2 linked regions of the Dongshaea marina genome follow. The protein of the gene in region 2 interacts with the protein of the main gene of each other region in a pairwise test. Links are inferred from orthologs where the notes say so. Each region holds a gene or a part of one and is shown on either strand. Other genes may lie near its edges.

Evidence for each region.
Region 1: the proteins of hflK (region 2) and ftsH interact in binary tests that used the Escherichia coli proteins (3 or more experiments, as listed by UniProt). The link is inferred for Dongshaea marina from one-to-one orthologs.

The regions. Positions count from the first base shown.
Region 1 is NZ_CP028897.1:1,384,867-1,401,189, reverse strand. What follows is about bases 721-3,719. They hold ftsH (ATP-dependent zinc metalloprotease FtsH), read right to left. Parts: upstream 3,196-3,719; coding sequence 1,246-3,195; downstream 721-1,245. Other genes in these bases: rlmE (23S rRNA (uridine(2552)-2'-O)-methyltransferase RlmE), read right to left, coding at 3,248-3,719; folP (dihydropteroate synthase), read right to left, coding at 721-1,066. Outside these bases: glmM (phosphoglucosamine mutase), read right to left, coding at 1-148; more of folP, read right to left, coding at 257-720; more of rlmE, read right to left, coding at 3,720-3,877; ribosome assembly RNA-binding protein YhbY, read left to right, coding at 3,969-4,265; transcription elongation factor GreA, read right to left, coding at 4,317-4,793; DB847_RS06875 (hypothetical protein), read left to right, coding at 5,123-6,106; DB847_RS06870 (putative bifunctional diguanylate cyclase/phosphodiesterase), read left to right, coding at 6,956-9,943; DB847_RS06865 (IS982 family transposase), read left to right, coding at 10,031-10,915; DB847_RS06860 (translocation/assembly module TamB domain-containing protein), read right to left, coding at 10,933-12,969; DB847_RS06855 (hypothetical protein), read right to left, coding at 13,065-13,748; DB847_RS06850 (hypothetical protein), read right to left, coding at 13,745-14,614; autotransporter assembly complex protein TamA, read right to left, coding at 14,611-16,323. UniProt on the Escherichia coli protein: Acts as a processive, ATP-dependent zinc metallopeptidase for both cytoplasmic and membrane proteins. Plays a role in the quality control of integral membrane proteins.
Region 2 is NZ_CP028897.1:4,192,525-4,196,964, forward strand. The notes cover bases 55-2,970. They hold hflK (FtsH protease activity modulator HflK), read right to left. Parts: upstream 2,138-2,970; coding sequence 971-2,137; downstream 55-970. Other genes in these bases: hflC (protease modulator HflC), read right to left, coding at 90-971; hflX (ribosome rescue GTPase HflX), read right to left, coding at 2,188-2,970. Outside these bases: more of hflX, read right to left, coding at 2,971-3,477; RNA chaperone Hfq, read right to left, coding at 3,553-3,855; tRNA (adenosine(37)-N6)-dimethylallyltransferase MiaA, read right to left, coding at 3,935-4,440.

The sequences.
Region 1 (16,323 bases), 2.8 Mb from region 2 along the record:
TGTCCTTGCCGATCAACACCTTACGCGAGCCCTGGCGAGACAGGACCCGGCCTGCAGCCCAGCCAAGCTTCAATACAAAATCCGGAGTGACAGGATGCTCACCCACCTTGCCACGGATACCATCAGTACCAAAATATTTACGTGTCATTGTCTTCTTAAGTCCAATTTATTAATCATCTATTGTTAGCAGCAGGGCTGGCTAAACCAGGAATCAACAGCTGTCATCAAGATTTACCACCCCATCAAATCTCTTGGCTCAAAATGAGCCTTCAGAAAAAATACCCTCGTCAGCATACTGCCGGGTCGTCTCAATCACTCGCAGCAGATCATAGGTCTCTTTCACATCGTGGACCCGGATGATCCGGGCGCCTTTCAGCAGGGCGATGGCCGCGCAGCCAAGGCTCCCGGCCAAACGCTCCTCAACCGGGCGATCCAGCAGGTTACCCACCATAGATTTGCGGGACATCCCCACCAGCAGCGGGCACTTGAGCTGATGAAAATACTCTAGTTGCCCAAGTAGCTGGTAATTATGCTCCAGAGTCTTGCCAAATCCAAACCCGGGGTCCAGCAAAATCTTTTCACGGGAGATCCCTGCTGTGGCACAAGCTGCGATTCGTTGTTCAAAAAACTCTTCTATTTCAACAAGCAGATCCCGGTAACTGGGCTGCTGCTGCATGGTTCTCGGCTGACCCTGCATATGCATCAGGCAGACCGGCAACCCCGATTGTGCCGCAGCCTCCAATGCCCCGGGCTCCTGCAGCGCTCGCACATCATTAATCAGGTGGGCGCCTGCCGCTGCAGCTTCACAGATCACCTGTGGCTTGCTGGTATCCACCGACACCAACACATCCAGCTCCCGGGTTATCGCCTCTACCAAAGGGATCACCCGCTCCAGCTCCTCAGCTTGTGTCACCTCAGCCGCACCAGGCCGGGTCGACTCTCCGCCAATATCAATAATGCTGGCGCCATCAGCGACCATCTGCCGGGCACGCTCCAGCGCCTTGGCATAGCTGGAAAACTGGCCCCCGTCAGAGAATGAATCCGGGGTTACATTAAGGATCCCCATCACCCGGGGGGTTGTCAGATCCAGAGATTTGTCAGAGAAATTAAACACCGCCACTTTATCGCTCCTTTAAACGAGTCACTGCTGGCTGTTCAAGTCACCAGCCACAACGAGTTTAGCCCAGGTTACGAATAAAAAACCCCGGGAGTGACCCCGGGGTTATCGCATTCGACGGCCTGTGGTTACTTCACAGGAACATCCGATGGTTCATCCAGATTGTCCTTCGGTGGCTGAGACTCAGACTCCTGCTTAGGCTCATCATCCGCATCCGGTTTGGTCTCGGAGGATGGTCCATTGCTGTCATCGCGTCCCCACTCCTCGGGCTGGCGTACCTCGCGACGCGCCATCAGATCATCAAGCTGCTTGGCATCAATGGTTTCATACTTCATCAGCGCATCCTTCATGGTTTGCAGGATGTCGCGGTTATCCTCAAGGATCTTCAGTGCCCGCTGGTAGTTACGATCCGCCAGCTCCTTGATCTCGGCATCGATAAGGTGAGCCGTCTCATCGGACATATGCTTACTCTTGGCAGCACTGCGTCCTAAGAAGACCTCACCCTCTTCATCTGCATAGAGAAGCGGACCAAGCTTTTCGGAAAAGCCCCACTGGGTCACCATCTTGCGAGCAATATCGGTTGCCCGCTCGATGTCATTTGAAGCACCGGTTGATACCTTTTCGGCACCATAGATCAGCTCTTCGGCAATTCGCCCGCCATACAAGCTGGAGATCATCGACTCAAGATACTGCTTGGAGTGACTAACCCTATCCTGCTCAGGAAGATACATGGTCACACCCAGGGCACGTCCCCGTGGAATGATACTCACCTTGTACACAGGATCATGATCCGGCATCAGACGACCGACGATAGCATGTCCCGCCTCGTGGTAGGCGGTCGCCTCTTTCTGATCCTCGGTCATCACCATGGACTTACGCTCGGCGCCCATCATGATCTTATCTTTGGCCTTCTCGAACTCCTCCATGGCAACAACACGCTTGTTACCACGGGCGGCAAACAGAGCTGCTTCATTCACCAGGTTCGCCAGATCCGCGCCTGAGAAGCCAGGAGTTCCGCGCGCGATCACTGCAGGCTCAACATTGTCACCCAGGGGCACCTTGCGCATGTGGACCTTGAGGATATGCTCACGGCCTCGTACATCCGGAAGACCCACCACCACCTGGCGGTCAAAGCGACCGGGACGCAGTAGTGCCGGATCCAGAACATCGGGACGGTTGGTTGCGGCAATAACGATGATCCCTTCGTTTCCTTCGAAACCATCCATCTCAACCAGCATCTGGTTCAGAGTCTGCTCACGCTCGTCGTGACCACCTCCCAAACCGGCGCCACGCTGACGACCAACCGCATCAATTTCATCGATGAATACAATACAGGGAGCGGACTTCTTAGCCTGCTCAAACATGTCCCGTACCCGCGAGGCACCCACACCGACAAACATCTCAACGAAGTCAGAACCAGAGATGGTGAAGAAGGGTACCTTGGCTTCACCGGCAATCGCCTTAGCCAGCAAGGTCTTACCGGTTCCGGGAGGTCCTACCATCAGGATACCGGTTGGAATACGGCCGCCCAGCTTCTGGAAGCGGCTTGGATCACGAAGGTAATCCACCAGCTCACCCACCTCTTCCTTGGCTTCGTCACAACCGGCGACATCCGCGAAAGTAGTGTTGACCTGATCTTCTCCCATCAGGCGTGCCTTACTCTTACCGAAGGACATGGCACCCTTGCCCCCACCACCCTGCATCTGGCGCATGAAGAAGATCCACACACCGATCAGCAGCAGCATTGGGAACCAGGAGATGAAGATCGATGTCAGCAGGCTTGGCTCAGCTGGCGGCACACCAACGACACGAACATTATTGTTCAACAGATCATCCAGCAACTGTGGATCGTGCATTGGCACTGTCGTGGTAAAGCGATCACCGCTTTTCTTCAAACCGTTTATCGACTGGCCATTGATATGAACTTCCTGGATCTGGTTCTTGTTCACATCATGAATGAAAGTCGAGTAATCTAGCTGTTGTCCCGATGTCTTCCCTGGGCTAAAACTCTGAAAGATCGACATCAATACAACGGCGATTACCAACCACAAAATTAGGTTTTTCGCCATGTCGTTCAAATTCGTAGACCTCGCTGGATACAATTAATTGAGTTAAACGTGGATTAGGGTACTACAGTTTAAAACCGCTAGCCACAATGTAGACTTCACGAGAACGAGCCCGCGAGGATTCAGGTTTGCGGATCCGCACCGAACTGAAGAGTTCGCGAACCTGTTTGAGGTAGGCATCAAAGCCATCCCCCTGAAACACTTTGACGATAAAACTGCCCTTGGTCGCCAGAACATCCCGGCACATTTCAAGAGCTAATTCAACGAGATACATGGATTTTGGCTGATCGACTCCGGGATTACCACTCATATTCGGGGCCATATCCGAAAGGATCACATCGACCTTATCACCACCAACCCGCTCAAGCAGGGCATTGAGAACAGATTCTTCACGAAAATCTCCCTGAAGAAAATCCACCCCCACGATGGGATCCATAGGAAGGATATCGCAAGCGATCACTTTCCCCTGGCCACCGATCTGTTCTGCGGCATAAAAGGACCAGCCTCCCGGAGCGGCTCCAAGGTCGACCACCGTCATCCCGGGCTTTATCAGGGTGTCTTTTTGCTGGATCTCATCGAGCTTAAATGCAGCCCGTGAGCGAAGCCCCTGCTTTTGTGCCTGGCGCACAAAGGGGTCATCGAAATGTTCTTTCAACCAACGCTTAGAGCTGGCTGACTGTTTTTTCTTTCCCATTGAGGTTAATAAATCCCAAGGATTAGTGTAATAAAGGGCAGATGGGGGTAGAATGTTCTCTTTTCAACCCACAATTTCAAGAAAGTTGATGATTTCTCTGACTACAAAACAGAAACAGCACCTCAAGGGGCTTGCGCATCACCTCAAGCCGGTAGTGTTACTGGGTCAACACGGACTGACCGAAGGCGTTATTGCCGAGATCGAGTTAGCACTCACTCACCATGAGCTGATCAAGGTGAAGGTTGCTACCGAAGATCGTGAAACCAAAAAGCTGGTCATCGAAGCGATCCTGCGTGAAACTAACGCATCCAAGGTGCAGGTCATCGGCCACACTCTGGTGATGTATCGTCCCAGCGACGAGCAAAAGATCAAGCTTCCCAAGGCTTAAAACCAAATAAGGCCGGATCTCAATCCGGCCTTATTGCATCTTCTGCTGCAGTTAGATGTAATCTACCTCAACCACTTCGTATTCGACTTCACCTGCAGGTGTCATCACCACAGCCACATCATCGACCTCTTTGCCAACCAAGGCACGCGCAATTGGCGAGTTCACCGAGATCCGGTTCTGCTTGATATCGGATTCATCATCTCCGACGATCTGATAGGTCAGCTCCTGATCTGTGTCGGTCTTATACACCTTCACTGTCGTCCCAAAGACGACGCGGCCATGATTGGGAAGCTTGGTGACATCAATCACCTGAGCACAAGAGAGCTTCGCCTCGATCTCCTGGATCCGCCCCTCACAGAAGCCCTGCTGTTCACGGGCGGCGTGATATTCGGCATTCTCCTTCAGATCACCGTGCTCACGAGCTTCAGCAATCGCCTGGATAATCTCTGGACGCCTGACCGATTTCAGGTGTTCCAGCTCCTCTCGTAGCTTCTCTGCACCACGAACTGTCATCGGAATTCTGTTCATTTCAACACATCCACATACTTTTAATGCTGACAATAAAAGCGCAACCCCCTTTGTATCACTCAAAAGGGGGTTGTCACTTGATAGGGTAATTTTAATATGAAATGACAAATTGATCACCTTTAATCCATCAGCCAGTTCATATTTCTACCTCAAAGGGCCTGCTGAGATACTCCTGAATCAGCAATACCTCAGCGTTACGAGTAACCATCCAGGACCAGTTGAACATAAGAGAGCCGTCACCCAAAATATGCTCAGTTGCTCCCACACCAAATAGCCAGTATATTCCCACCTTTAGCTCAAAAAGCCGCTCTAAGACACTAGCTCGACTTATGAATCATTTTATCTATTATCCGGGTCTCGAAGTTCGCGACGATCTCTGGCTCAAGTTTGCCCTCCTCTACCTGGACAAACTGAGTTTTACCTCACGTACCACTGAGCCCCTGTCCCTCAGTCAGAGAGTCGAGTCTCTCACCCAAAATACCGATCTCCTGGGAGAGCTTCCCGAACCCGAGCAGTTCAATAGATACAGTCAGCCATTGATCCAGCAGCTCAGCTCTCTGCTGAGCCCTCAGTTTCGTCGTCACAAGGTATTTGGCAACCCTGAACTCATCGCTCGCTGGCAACAAGCTGACAATCATGACTATCTGTGGCCCTCGCAACCCGGGCTGGAACCTCTGCAACAGTTCTGCATTGAGAAAGGGTTTGCTTCCATTCATCCCGAGGGGATCCTGCTTCCCAAACGCCTGGCCAACTTATTGTCGATGCGTCTTGCCCATGAATGGTCTCTTGAGTCGGGCCACTGCCTAATTACTGATCATGATTACCTGGACCGGCTGCTCCACCTCTCGGAGTCCAGCTATCACAACCGCACCGGTTTCGATAGCTTTCATATGGATATCCATCTTAAGCTACCCCGTGATCTGGCACAGATCGACTTTGATGACCTACTGGCCCTGCGTAGCCACCATGGATACCGACAAGGGATCCGCCAGCTGCATCAAACCCTCTCAGAGCTTCTAAAATCACTGCGTCGGGGCTACGCCCACCCGGAGCAACTGACCGCCTTTTATCGCAGTGTCGATCAGCTGGAGCTGTTCTTTGGGCCAGAGACCTGTGAATTTACCCTGACCACCATTCTCAGTACCCCACTGGCCGCCGCCCCGATGATCCACATCCTGGAGCAACATCAGCAGCAGACCCGGGCCGATGATCCAAGGTTACGTTTTCATGCGATCAAAAAGACCCATTTTAACAACCGCAAACGCTGCCAGCACTTCTTCACCCGACTGGGGCCACTGCGTCAGCAAGGCTGACGGGTAAGGGGAGCTATCTCCCCCTTACCCGTAGATCGCTAGCGCCATCCATGGCTACCGCTACATTCGCACATCCTTGTGTAGCATCCGCGGCCGGACAGTTGTGCCACAGGCACAAAACTGCTGACCGCAGGTCAAACTGCATTTTTATCCTACGGATAGCCTTTTTGCAGCTACGCTGCATATGCCGGGGTGCCGGCAGCACATTACTTTGTATCGCCAAAAGTAATCAAAAACTCACTTCGGAACGATGTTCCCGACATCGACCTGCGTGGCTCGGCGATTATCATCCCTGATAATCCTACCAGCTCGGTATCCATTCCTCGCGTTTCATTGCTCCGGGAGCAATTCCACCCTGTCTCGAAAACAACAATAGTGGGTTTATAGTTCGCCTCGGAGCTTGCTCACGGGGTTTAAACTCCCCTTTGATTCGCACCGAAGGGTCACGTTGGTGTTTGAGATTGAAGGATATGAATATCCTGAAAGCAGGGTCGAGCCATGAATGGCTCGTTTCTGCGTATCTCATAAAACCAGTGGCTCTGAGGATCAACGCGAATCGAGGGGCTCCCTCGGGGTTGTTAGGGGGACTGGGTGAGCATCTCTGCCATACAGGATGTATCAATGCCGAGGAAGGCAGGATGCCTGAGAACGGCCTAACCCGAAGGTAGCTAACACCATCCATGGCTATCGCTACATTCGCACATCCATGTGCAGCATCCGCGGCCGGACAATTGTGCCACAGGCACAAAAAGCTGACTGCAGGTCAAATTCCACAAGTCAGATTTTTGCCGCCGATTTATAAATACAAGGGCTATGCTGTATGTGAAGAAAATCAAAAATGGCTCTCGTATGGATACACTGCCTGCAATCTCTTCTGCCTCACAAGACTCCCAAAGTTTCTGGCTCATCGATACCGAACTGCAACAGATGAACGATCTCGGATCCAGCCCCTTATGTGTGACTGAAGATTTGGGCTTTCAATCGGATCTGGCAAGCTGGTTAAACAGCTTAACCCCAGATGAGGTGAGTCACTGGCAGCAATTAAACCGGACCATGCGGCCCGGATGTTGGCTGATGGAGCGAAGCGATCTGCTGTTTAGCCTGATGTGGCATCCTCTGTCCAATCACCGCTGGTTGGTCCAGATTCAATCTCAAAGCCTCGAAAAAGCACAACAGCAGCAAAATGGCCTGGCCTGTCTGCTTCCCGAGATCCCAGCCCAGGCCCCGGCCGCCCAACAACTCATCATGGCCCAATACCTGATCCAATATCTGAACTACTTTCTGGGACCCGATCGCCTGGTGCTCTGGCAACATCAAGAGCAGCATGAACTATTTCACCCCATCTATCAGCTGGGGCAACTGCCTTCTCTGGGCTCCATGGAGAGTAAGCCCCGTTACCTCAAAGGACTTCATCAAAGGAGTCTGATGACCTTTAGTGAACCCGCAAGCCAACCCCTGCTCAAGGGGTTTGACTATCTGGATAATCCACCCCTTGCCAGCCGAATGGATATTGAAATCGGTGATTCTGACACCCAGCTCCCACAACTTTTTCTTACACTGGATTACCTGCATAAAAAAAATTTTGATTCGAGTGAACGCACCCTGGCAAAGGAGATCTCAAATCGTCTAGCTCCCATCACCCACCGCTTGATGACTCTCGACTCCCTGGATACACCTCCGTCCAGGGAGTCGACACCAGAGCTGCTGACCCTGCTGGCAGATAAACGGGGTCAACTCTATTTTGAAAACCTGGCGATCTTACTCAATGGCCTGACCGGGGCCTGCCGGGTCGTCGTCAGTGAGTACCTGGAGCTCTCAGAGCCCCCACAGCTTCAGTCCCTGGCCCATGCAGGCCACCAGGAGCTGCAGCCGGCATTTTGCATCACAGGAACTGATCATCTGCTCACACTGCAGCAGCAACAGCATTGGCTACTCATCGAAGATGGTGGTGAGCTGGAGTTTCCCGGACAACTATTGGAGGGGAGCAAAGCCTTTACTGCCTATGCCGGGATCTCTCTGTATACCCCGCACAACCAGGTTATAGGTCTTATCTCACTGCTGTTTGATGAGCCCATTGCCGATCCTATTGCGCTGCGCAATCTTCTGGAGCTGGCCTCGGAGCACGCCAGTAGTGAACTCTACTACTTCCAGCAACACAGGGCCCTGCAGATTGGAGCTGCGGCCTTCGAGAGCCTCAATGCGATGATCATCCTGGATAAAGAGTTTATCATTCAGCTCTCCAACAAAGCCTGGAGCCGGATCAGCGGTTATCCTCCCAGGGCCTTGCTGGATAAACATTTTCGGGAGATCCGTCCCGGCTTCTATGGCGATATCTTCTACGAAAGCGTTAAAGAGTCGATTGAAATTCATGGCTACTGGCAGGGAGAAGTTCAATGTACCTACCAGGATGGCTATCTTTATCCTCAGTTCATGACTGTGACCCCCATCTATGATAATGAGCTGCAACTCCAGTCCTATATCTGCAACATGGCAGATATCAGCGAACAAACCAAACACCAAAAACAGATAGAGCAACTGAGTACACTTGATCCGCTCACAGGTTTTTATAACCGCAATGCCCTATTGGCAACACTGCATCAAAAGCTGGAGAAGAGCTCCGCCCATGGAGGATTACTGCTACTGGATATCGACCACTTTCAGAGCATCAACAACTCTCTGGGGCATAGTGCAGGTGATCAATTGCTGCAACAGCTGGCAAGTCGGATCCGCGAGCACAGCAATGAGCAGATACTCTCGGCCCGAATCTCAAGCGATCTCTTCGCTCTGGTTATCGAAGAGCCAAGCCAGCAGAAGCTTGCAACCCGACTAAAAACCAAACATCATGCAACCGAGTTACTCTCTTTGCTCGAAAAACCCTTTCAGCTGTTTGAATCACAGATCCATGTCAGCGCCACCATAGGAATTGCTCTGTATCCCGAGCAAACCCAAAACCCTCAGGAGTTAATGCAGTTCGCCGACGCCGCTCTTCACCACGCCAAACAGGGCGTCCACCGGGGGAAGTTCAGCTATTTTGAGCCCAACATTAGCCAGGATACCCACCAGCGGATGACGCTTCGTAGTCAGCTGCGCCAGGCCCTGCTCCAGGAGGAGCTGGAACTCTATTTCCAGCCTCAATTCACCGTGGGTGAGCGGCAACTGGTCGGGATTGAAGTATTACTGCGTTGGTTTTCGAAAGACAATGAGGCCATCTCTCCCGGATACTTCATCCCCATCGCCGAAGAGACCAATCAGATCTGTGACATCAGCCAGTGGGTCCTCAAAAAATCTGCAGCACAGCTCGCCTATTGGCAACACCTTGGCCTTCACATCCCCAGCATGGCGATCAATATCAGCACTCGTCACTTTCATATGCCGGGCTTTATCAAAGAGCTTCAGGATGTTTTTGCCGATGCCGAAATCGATCCGAAAACAGTCAAGCTGGAGATCACCGAAAATGTGATCCTCGAAGATCACCTGGAGGCACAGCATAAGCTTTCTCAGCTTAAGGAGCTGGGTTTCATGCTATCTATCGATGATTTTGGCACGGGTCACTCCTCACTTGTCTATCTCAAAGAGCTCCCGGCCGATGAGGTCAAACTGGATCAGGCCTTTATTAAAACCCTGTTAGAAAATCCCCAGGATGAGGTGATGGTGAGTGCCATCCTCTCACTTGGGGAGGCATTTGGTTTTGAGATCACCGCAGAAGGCGTCGAAACCCCGGAGCAGCTAGCCACCCTGAAGAAACTAGGCTGCCATAATTTCCAGGGGTATCTGGGAAGCTACCCCCTTCCCTCCAGAGAGCTGGAGGAGTTTCTCCAGAGTTACCAGCCTGATTAACCTGAGCTGCGCATAAGAGGGGAACTAAAAGCCCAAGCTGCGATCTGATCGTTTGTCCAGAACCATCAATCGCCAAGGAGCTTGGGCATGATCAATTTAGAAGCTATTTTCGTTGATGTCGATGATTTCTGTCAGGTCTTTCTACCCGCTTGGCAAAAACAGCAGATCTCCTTAGGTGTGAAGCAGCGGAACAGACCCTCTCGCCTGGCTGTCAGTGAAGTGATGACCATCGTCATCGCATTCCATCGCTTGGGATTCCGAGACTTTAAATCCTATTATCTTCAGTTCGTATGTAAGTACTGGAAAAGCGAGTTCCCCGGCCTGGTGAGTTACACCCGGATGTTGAAATTGATGCAAACGACCCTTGTCCCTTTGTGCTCCTATCTCACCCACAGACAAGCAAAACCTACTGGGATTGCATTCGTCGACTCAACAAAACTTCAGGTTTGCCATAACCTTCGCATCCCTCGACATCAAGTATTTCAAGGTGCTGCCAAGCGTGGCAAAGGAACCATGGGGTGGTTTTATGGATTTAAATTGCACCTTATCATCAATGATCAAGGTGGTGTTATCTCGGTCAAATTAACCCCAGCCAATGTTGATGACAGAACTCCTCTTCCTGAAATGTGCGAGCAGCTCTGGGGTTCACTCTATGGAGATAAAGGCTATATTTCAGGACCACTTGCAGAAGAGCTGGCAGACCAAGGGGTCACATTAATTACCAGCATCAGGAAGAATATGAAACCAAAGTTGATGCGGCTATGGGATAAGCTGATGCTCCGCAAACGCTTCATCATTGAAACCGTCTTTGATCAGCTGAAGAACATCTCTCAGATAGAACACTCACGGCATCGTAGCTGCATCAGCTTTATGGTGAATCTCCTTGCTGGCCTCATTGCATATATCTTCCAGGAAAAGAAGCCGAGCATCCGAATGTCTCGGCTTGAAAAGGAAGCGCTTATGCAGATCTGAGGTTGATTAGGCTCAGCCTAAAAGTCAAACTGATACAGGAGATCAAGGGCCTGGGCCACACCACTGGCCGCCTGCAGATACAGCTTAGGCAAAAGCTCATAGCGAAGCTGCAGCTCACTGAAGGTCGAGAAAACACCCATACCATAGCTCAAACGAAGTTTCGGAGAGAGATAGCCACTGATCGCAACCTGGGTGTTGTCCCCGGTCCCCATGGTATCCACCCCTACATCCGAGACCCCGAATTTACCGACGATCCCCTCAACCAGGCCCCCGGCCCGATCGATCCCCTGGTTTACCAAAAGGGCACCCAGCATCGCATTTTGCTGCCCGCTGTCTTCCTGATCAAAACCCCGGCCCCTCAAAAGATAAGAGAGCTTTTCAGCATCGCTCATATCAGGATCAGACATCAGTTTTGCCTGAAGATCATTGGCAGATCCCGAAAGCTCGATCCATACCTGAACATCCCCCTCAATCGAGCTTGCAGGACGCTGGGCCTTGATCTGCACATTGGGATCATCCAGGGGCCCCGCAAAAAATAGCTTACCATCATCGATCTGCAGATCCTGGCCGTAGGCTTTATAGGTTCCATCAATGATCTCAATTTCACCACTACCTGTCATCGGCTTGTTCGGCTGCTGTCTCAGGGTCAGCGCTCCCCCGAGATTACTCTTAAGCCCCATCGCCTCAAGACGAACATCATCTCCCAGCACTATTTTCAACCGCATCGATAGCGGCACTTCTGGCTGATCTTCTTTAACCAGTCTGCCATTTTTTACGATCATCAAATCGTTAGAAACAGGCACCGCACTCTTAGGTAACGTCTTGATCGCAATCCGGGCCCATGGGATCGTCAGCTGCCCGGTGAGCTTGATCTCTTTACCCAGTTCGAGCCTTAGATCTGGAGAGATTTTCGCCGATGCCATTCCCGGGTACTGTACCTGCGCATTGTCTCCCTTGATTCGAAGCTCTCCCGAAAGCTGCTGCTCCTCAAAACTTGCATCACCACTGAGTGCAAGTGAACCCTGACCCGCTTTCATTCGGCTCTCAAGGGAAGCACTGCTCCCGTCAAGTTTAAGGGTGGCCTGCCAGTCACTTAAGCTCACCATATGTTGCGCCTGGATCAGTTCTCCCTGCTTGAGGTGAATCGCCCCGTAAACCAGGGGCTGCTTAAGTGTCCCGCCGATACGAGTTTGAGCATCGACTGCTCCTGAAAGCTCACTGAGTCCAGGGATAAATGGTTTGAGAGCTTCCAGCTCCACCCCGGAGAGTTTGAACTCGCCCTGAAGATTGCGTTCACTCTGGAGCTGACTTATCAGCAGATCCACTCTAGCCTTACCCAGCTGGTCCGACTCAAAATCGAGCCTTGAGTTCAAACGATCCTGAGCAAGAGCTACATCCAGGTTCAGTCCCTTAAACGCAGCTTCAAAGTTCTGAGCCTGCAATTTTCCTGAGGAGAGCGCCAGCTTGAGCCCTCCTGAGGGTGACAGGCCTTGTTGCCATTGAAAACGCCCCGAGGCTCCTAACACACTCTCAATACTCACCTTTTCCGGAAGAGCAAATCCAAGGCGCTTAAGTGAAAAGTTACTGAGTTTAAATTGGAGCTGCCCCTGTTTAGGAGAGGCAACCACAGGCTCCAAACACAAGGAGGATGGATTGGATCTCCAGCACTGAGCAGACAGTTTTAACTGCCTGGATAGAAGATCCAACGTGATGGTCAGAGGTTTTTCCAATTGCCAGCGACCGACCTGAGTATTCAGCCAACCTTTGGCAAGCTCTCCGTGCCAAAGTGGTTTACTGTAATCCCCCTTCAGGCTCAGGTGACCACTTATGGGTTTACCCTGAATATCCAGGCTTAGCTGCTGATGTCTGAGATTTCCATCGCCCCTGAGCTGAAGAGTTTCAAGCAGGGTATCTGCCTGCCTGAGCTGCTCCAACTCAACACTTGAGTGCCCCTGGTAATCTCCCGATAACTTCTGAGAACCAGCTATTTTCAGGGATGATAGCTGCCAGCTCTGAAATTTTAGCTTACTGCCCCTGAGCCGGTACTCCAGCAAGCTCTCTTGCCCCTGACGAAGTTTAAGCTCGCCAAGCAGTCCTCCCCCTGCAGAGGGATAGAGCTCATCCAGATTCGGAGCATAGATCTGGATGTTCAGCCCCTGCCCTTAAAGGGCGAGCCATCGAGGCGCACCCGGTTATCACCCGTCTCAAGGTTCAGAGCATCTGCCTGCCACTGAAAACGCTCATTGAGGCTCGCTCCTCCACTGCTGCGCAGCGGGTAGCCACGAAGCTCCCCGTTGAGCGCTAAATCCGCAATGGCCAGCTGCCAGTGGCCCTGGATAAGGTCAAACCGACTCTTAACTGTCCCCGAGATGGCGCCGGGAAGCTGAGGGTCAAAATGAGCCGGATCCAGTTGTTTGAGTTCGGTTTCTCCACTCCAGCTTAAGTGGGGAGCTAGCTGTAGATCTCCCCGGGTCACAAGCTCCCCCTTCCCAAGAGTGAGCTTAAGAGATGACAAAGTCAGTTTGCGGGGGGAGCCATCCGCCTTAAGTGCAAATTTTAGCCCCTGCACCACCGGGGTCGACAACTCACTGTGGCCCTGAAGCTGGAACCGCTCAAGGCTGCCCCCCGCACTGAGTTCCCCCCCTTGCATCGATAACTGCTCCTGTCCTGAAAGGGGCCAGGAGAAGGGCTGCCATGTCGCCTTCATATCAAAGGATTTGTCGGCACTCTCCAGGTCAGCATGTCCCCGCAAAGCCGCCTTCAAAGCTCCGGATAACCCAAGATCCAGCCTGAGATCGGAAAGTGTTCCCGCCAGACGAACTCTCCCCGTCACCCCTGAAGGTCAGGCAGCATATTCCGGGCCGTGAGCTTCAGATTAACCATATAGGGAGGCAACAGCAAAGCCCGCCCTTCGAGGCGTAATTTTTGGGCCCCGTGCCACACCCATAACTGAGGAACCGAGATCTCACTTCCCCGCCAGCTGGCCACCAGCCCTACCTGTTGCCAAAACTGCTGCTGCGCCCCCTGCCACAAAGACACCCGATCCAGCTGCAATCGTTCAAGCTCAATGGGAAGCGGCGCCTGCAACCAGGGCAGCTGTAGCCGGCTCAAACCACCCTCTGGCCTTGGGTAAGTTTCAACACTATCTCCCCCTGTGGCAGCAGCCAGATGAATTTTCAGATCCTGCCCCATGAGGGAGATGATCCTGAGGCCCTGCCGGTCCAGCCTGGCCTGAATTGACAGATGATCCAAATTAACCTGCTGACCCGGCAGCTTAAGAGCCGCATTCTTGAGGCTAAACCTTTGTAACTCAACCTCAATAGGCATACTGAAAGAGCCGGAAGACTCGCTCTGCTGAACAGGTTTATCCTGCTTTTGGGCCGTTTTCAACTCAAGATTGAGCCCCTGCAGGGCCAGCTTGTGAATCGTCAGCTTGCCTTCAAATAACCGGGATAGCTGCCATTCGAGCTGAACCTTTCCCAGGTTGAGTTGCACCTTCGGTGAATCAAAGCTCAGATCCCTGAGCTGCCAACCTGATATTACACTCCCCTGAACCAACTCCCCCTTAAGTTCAGGGAGCGCCCATCGGGCCGTTTTCCAAATCAGCTGGCTCCCGGTAGCCGTCACCAGCATCAAAAAAACACCAATAACCATGAGTCCGAGTAAAACGGCAACCCCTTTGCATAGCCACCGAATCATAGCTCTGGCCCCATCGAAAAGTGGATCCGCACCGGTACCTCTGTCTCACTCACCCCAAACGCCAGGTCGATACTAATCGGCCCTACAGGCGTCATCCAGCGCAATCCCGGCCCAACCCCTACCTTAAAAGGCTCTTCATAGTCGTTGGTTGCGGTTCCGGTATCCGCAAATAGCGCCACCCGCCACTTGGGGGCAAACTGATACTGATACTCCAGGCTGGCCGTTGTCAGATAACGGGCACCGCTGAGTTGTCCCGTCGAGTCGGTGGGAGAGATACTGTTATAGCTAAATCCACGAACGCTCTGATCCCCCCCGGCGAAAAAGCGCATTGAGGCCGGAACTTCGGAGGGATCGTCCACAAAAATCGCCCCCTGCTCCAGCCGGGTAATGAAATAGTTTTTCTCTCCCAGCCGGCGTAGCCACTTGGTTTCTCCATAGACCTTGGTCAACCACACATTGGCTCCCCATCCGGGAGGCGCAGCCTCCACCGTCAGGCGCATGCGGTCCCCCCAGTAGGGATCCATCCCTCCCCGCAATCGGGTACGACTGTAGGTCACTCCGGGGATCACCAGCAGTGAATCACCAGTATCCTCACCCTGGGTATAGATCTCCCGATCCAAGCGGACAAAAAGATTTCGGCTCCATCCCCGCTCCTGACGGTTCTGATGATTGACCGCGACGGTAAACTTGGAGCTGAAGGTGTCATTCTGATCCAGGTGTTGATAGCCAGATTGCAAGCTATAGAAGCGATTGAGAGGATTACCATCCGGGATCTGATAATCGAAGCTCAGTTTCTGCTTTGGCGCAGAGACAGACATGGCACTACTGAAGCTGTGCCCATAATCGTTTACCCAGGGCTTTTTCCATTCAAGCTTCATTCTGGGCCCTTCATCGGTCGAATACCCCGCCCCCACGGCGACAGTATTGGCTGATTTCGGAGTAAGGTGGATCTGGATCGGCACTCTCCTGCCCTTGGCCTTCCCCCATAAAGGCACCACTTCGGTACGCTGGAAATATTGGGTACGGGAGAGCTCAGCTCCAAGGTTCGACAACTTAGAGGCAAGATAGGGCTCACCACTACGGATGGTGATGAGCTGCTGCATGAAGGGGAGTTTGTCATAGGGTGAGTCCAGCCGGATTTCACCAAACTGATAGCGCACCCCGGAATCAAAAGTCAGGAGCAGCTGTGCCTGGTTGGATTGCGGATTAACGATAAGCTGCGCCTTGCTGAACTGTGCATCCGGATAACCACGATTTGAGGCAAGCGCAACCAGCTTGTTCTTTATCGTCCGGTATTTCCCCTGATCGAGGATATCGCCCACCTTCACCGGCAAATTGGCAAGATACTTTTCAAAGGCACTATCCTGTTTCGCCTCTCCCTCAAGGGTGATCTGTACTTTAGAAACCCGTACCGGCGCTCCCTTTGCAACCGTCACAAAATACTGCCGATCCGTATGACTGAGGTCGATTTTCGCATGAAAATAGCCCAGAGCCTCCATCGCCTGACGGGATTTTTTCTCAAGCTGAGGTTGTAAGCCAGCCCATCGAGCCAGCTCGACAGGCTCCAGAGATGAGAGATATGCTGTCACATTTTCGGCCAGGGCTCCCTTAACTCCCCTGACCTGGAGCTCCAGATCGGTTGCATGAGCATAGCTTGACACTCCCCATAGCAACCCCATCAGTAAAACGATACGTCCTGGCAAACGCAA
Region 2 (4,440 bases):
CTGTCATAGCGCAGATGATTCGATCGAACCGGTTAAAAAACCATAAAAAAGGGCCTGTTACCAGGCCCTTTGTTCAATATCAGCTTAGGTTACTTCTTAGATCCTTTTGAATCATTGAAGTACTTGAAGAAGCTATCATCGGGTGACAACACCATCATGTTATCGCCGCTGCTAAAGCTGTGCTGGTAGGCCTGCAGACTTCTTAAGAAACTAAAGAACTCAGGATCCTGCTTATAGGCATTGGCATAGATCTTCGCAGCCTGGGCATCCCCTTCACCCTTGATCTGGCTCGCCTTACGATTGGCATCGGCAATCATGACGGTGACCTTACGATCTATGGTTGCACGGATGATTTCAGCCTGCTCCTGACCTTCAGAGCGGTGCTCCTTGGCTACCGCATTACGCTCGGCACGCATCCGCTGGTAGATGGAGTTACTGACCTCGGTCGGCAGGTTGATCTGCTTGATCCGAACATCAATCACCTTGATCCCAAGCTCGGAAGAGCGAGCGGTACGCTTGAGGGCATCCTCCATCAGCTCACCACGCTGACCCGAAACGATCTCCTTGATGGTACGACTACCAATCTCAGAGCGCAGGCCGTTGTTGATCTTGCGCTTGAGCAGGGATTCTGCACGGGCGCGATCGCCATTGGTTGCCAGGTAATACTTGGCAAAATCACTGATCCGCCACTTCACATAGGAGTCGATGATCAGATCTTTTTTCTCTGAGGTCACGAAGCGGTCCGCGTTGCCGTCCAGGGTCTGAACCCGGGCATCCAGCTTGATCACGCTCTCAACCACAGGGATCTTAAAGTGCAACCCCGGCTCAAAGACCACCGCCTTGCCTGCCGAATCCCGCTCAATCTTGCTAAAGCGAGTCAGGATCCCGCGCTGTCCTTCCCGAACCACAAACATCGAGGAATAGACAAGAACCAGCACGATGACAATGATGATTCCAATAAATTTTTTCATCAGTTACCTCTCCCTGACTGGTAGCGAACACCGGAGCGCACCGTGTTGGAGCGGCTGGTACTACGGATCGGCTGTTGAGATGCCTGTGTATCACTGGCCGACACATCACTCATCGCGTTTTCAGAAAGCGGCTTTTTCACCGAGCTACTCATTTTATCCAAAGGCAGGTAGATCACATTGTTACTGCCCTGCTTCGGCAGATCGACCATTACCTTGTTGGTATTTTGCAGAACCGATTGCATCGCATCCAGATAGAGACGCTCACGAGTAATCTTAGGAGCTTCCTTATACTCAGGCAGCAGCTCATCGAAGCGAGCTACGGCACCCTTGGCCTGGAGCACTGTACTATCTTTGTATGCCTCGGCTTGCTGGAGTACCCGCTGCACCTGACCACGCGCCTTAGGCTCAACACCCTTGGCATAGGCTTCGGCCTCACGGATATAACGCTGCTCATCTTCCTGGGCGGCGATGGCATCATCGAAGGCATCCTTCACCTCTTCGGGTGGACGTGCCGGCAGGAAGTTGACGTCAACAATCTCAAGGCCCATGTGATAAGGCTTGATGATCTGCTCCAGAAGGGTTCTGGTTTCCTGACGAACCACTTCACGCCCTGTGGTCAGGATGTCATCCATCGAGGTATGACCGACCACATAGCGCAGTGCACTATCGGTTGCTTGCTGCAAACTGTTATCCGGGTTGGTCACACTGAACAGGTATTGCTCAGGGTTCTCGACGCGATACTGGACGTCCATCTCGACCCGAACCACGTTCTCATCCTTGGTCAGCATGAAACCGCTGGCCTGGAGTGAACGAACGGAGCGAACATCGACCGGAATAACCCGATCAACAAAAGTCATCTTCCAGTGCAGACCTGGCTGAACCACCTCGGTGACCTTACCAAAACGCAACAGGACACCGCGTTGTGCTTCCTTGATGGTATAGAAACCACTCACCAGCCAGATAGCTACTATGATGACGATGATGCCTCCCCACAGGGGAGCCAGACCGCCGTTACGCCCGCCTTTGCGCTTGGATAGCCCTCCAAACTTGCCAAAGAAATTGCGGATCATCTCATCAATATCCGGGGGCCCCTGCTCATCGCGATCTTTCTTGTCCCAGGGATCCCGATCCTTGTTGTTGTTGTTTCCAGGCTCATTCCAGGCCATCACACACTCCATTCATAGACGTCGAGAAGTTTAGTTCCTACTTTATCAGGCTATTTGGGCACGATAAAGCGTTGTAAATGCTCACCTTCCAGCTTTAAGAGCCGCATCCAGTCTGTTCGCGCCAAACGAATATCCAGCAAGCTGTTTCCCTCATCATCAAATCGCTCGGATTCGATACAGTTATATTGATAGAGGAGCCCGCGTAATCGGGCCGCCGCAGGCGGAATCGACAGGGATTCATTGACCATGGTCTCCGCCAGCCGCTCGCTCAGAGCCTGCAGCAGGAGATCGCACCCCTCTCCCGTTTTGGCCGATAACCAAACCCGGGATGCATGGCCCTGTTCATCGCGCTCGATTCTCGGCAGGAAACCATCCAGGCAATCGATCTTGTTGTAGACCAGCAGCGCGGGGATCTCATCGGCGCCCAGGATATCCAGCACCGCGGTGACCTCATCCATGTTCTCCTGCATGTTGTCATCGGCACAATCGATGACATGCAGCAGCAGATCCGCCTCCCGGGTCTCCAGCAAGGTCGCACGGAACGCCGCTACCAGCTCGTGGGGCAGATGGCGGATGAAACCTACCGTATCTGCCATCACCACTTCCCCAACATCCTTGACCTCGATGCGCCGCAAGGTCGGATCCAGAGTCGCGAACAGCTGATCGGCTGCGTAGACATCGGATTGGGTGAGACGGTTAAACAGAGTCGACTTACCAGCATTGGTATAGCCCACCATAGAAGCGGTCGGAACCTCGTTACGCTGCCGGGAGCGCCGCCCCTGGGCCCTTCGCTTCTCAACCTTCTCCAGACGCTTAAGGATATAACGGATCCGCTCACGAATAAGACGCCGGTCGGTCTCAAGCTGGGTCTCTCCAGGCCCGCGCAGGCCGATTCCCCCCTTCTGTCTCTCAAGGTGAGTCCAGCCGCGAACCAGCCGCGAGGCAATATGCCGGAGCTGGGCCAGCTCCACCTGCAGCTTACCCTCATGGGTGCGGGCCCGCTGAGCAAAGATATCCAGAATCAGGCCGGTTCTATCCAGAACCCGGCACTGCAGGAGCTGCTCTAAGTTGCGCTCCTGAGCCGGAGTCAGGGCATGGTTGACGATCACCAGGTTGGCCCCCTGGGCCCGAACCTCTTGCGCGATCTCCTCGGCTTTACCGGAACCTACAAAATATTTGGGTTGAACACTCTTGCGACTGCTGGTCACTACAGCCAGAGTTTCGACACCCGCAGAGTCAGCCAGCAGCTTAAGCTCATCCAGATCTTCGCTTTCGCTCTCATCGGCAAAATAAACATGGACCAGGATCGCCTGCTCACCAACCTCATAACGGTCAAACAAGCCAATAACTCCTCAGAAAAACACAGAAAAGCCGGGCGGAATCAAGGCTGATCCACCCGGTACAGGCAGGAACGATTAAAGCTCGGAAGAGCCCTCGTCCTGTGATGGATAGTTGCTGTTACTACTGCTATTGCCGTGATTCCCAGCGGAAGATTGCTGCTGTTGATGATGGTGCACGGCACGAGCAGGTACAACGGTAGAGATCGCGTGCTTGTAAACCATCTGACTCACCGTGTTTTTGAGCAGGATCACGAACTGGTCAAAAGATTCAATCTGTCCCTGCAGCTTGATGCCATTAACCAGATAGATCGAAACAGGAATGCGCTCGCGCCTTAGTGCATTCAAAAATGGGTCTTGTAATGATTGCCCCTTAGCCATCTATCGTTTCCTTATAATTTGTAGTTGTAAAAAAAATAAAAAAATAACACTACTGCCTGACTATTATATATTGACAGGATTATTTCTCACCTACAACCGAGCAAATTTGCTCAATATTTGTAAGATCGCCGCTGCGCAGCCAGAAAACATCCTGCCACCCTCTGAGCCAGGTGATCTGGCGCTTGGCCAGTTGGCGGGTCGCGATGATCCCTCGCTCTATCATCTCATCATAGCTAAGCTTACCGGCAAGATAGTCCCACATCTGCCGGTAACCCACACAGCGGATCGAGGGGAGATCCACATGGAGATCGCCGCGCTGATACAAGGCTCGCACCTCCTGCTCAAAGCCCGCCTCAAGCATCAGCTGAAAACGTTTAGCAATCAACTGATGAAGCTCACTACGCTCCTCTGGGGCGATCGCAAACTGAAAGACCTTATAAGGCAAAGGCTCTCCCTTGACCTGGGTGAGCTCTGTCATGCTGCTACCACTGATCCTATATACCTCAAGGGCCCGGGAGAGCCGCTGGGGATCATTGGGGTGAATTCTTGCTGCCGACTCAGGATCCACCTTTGCAAGCAGCTGAT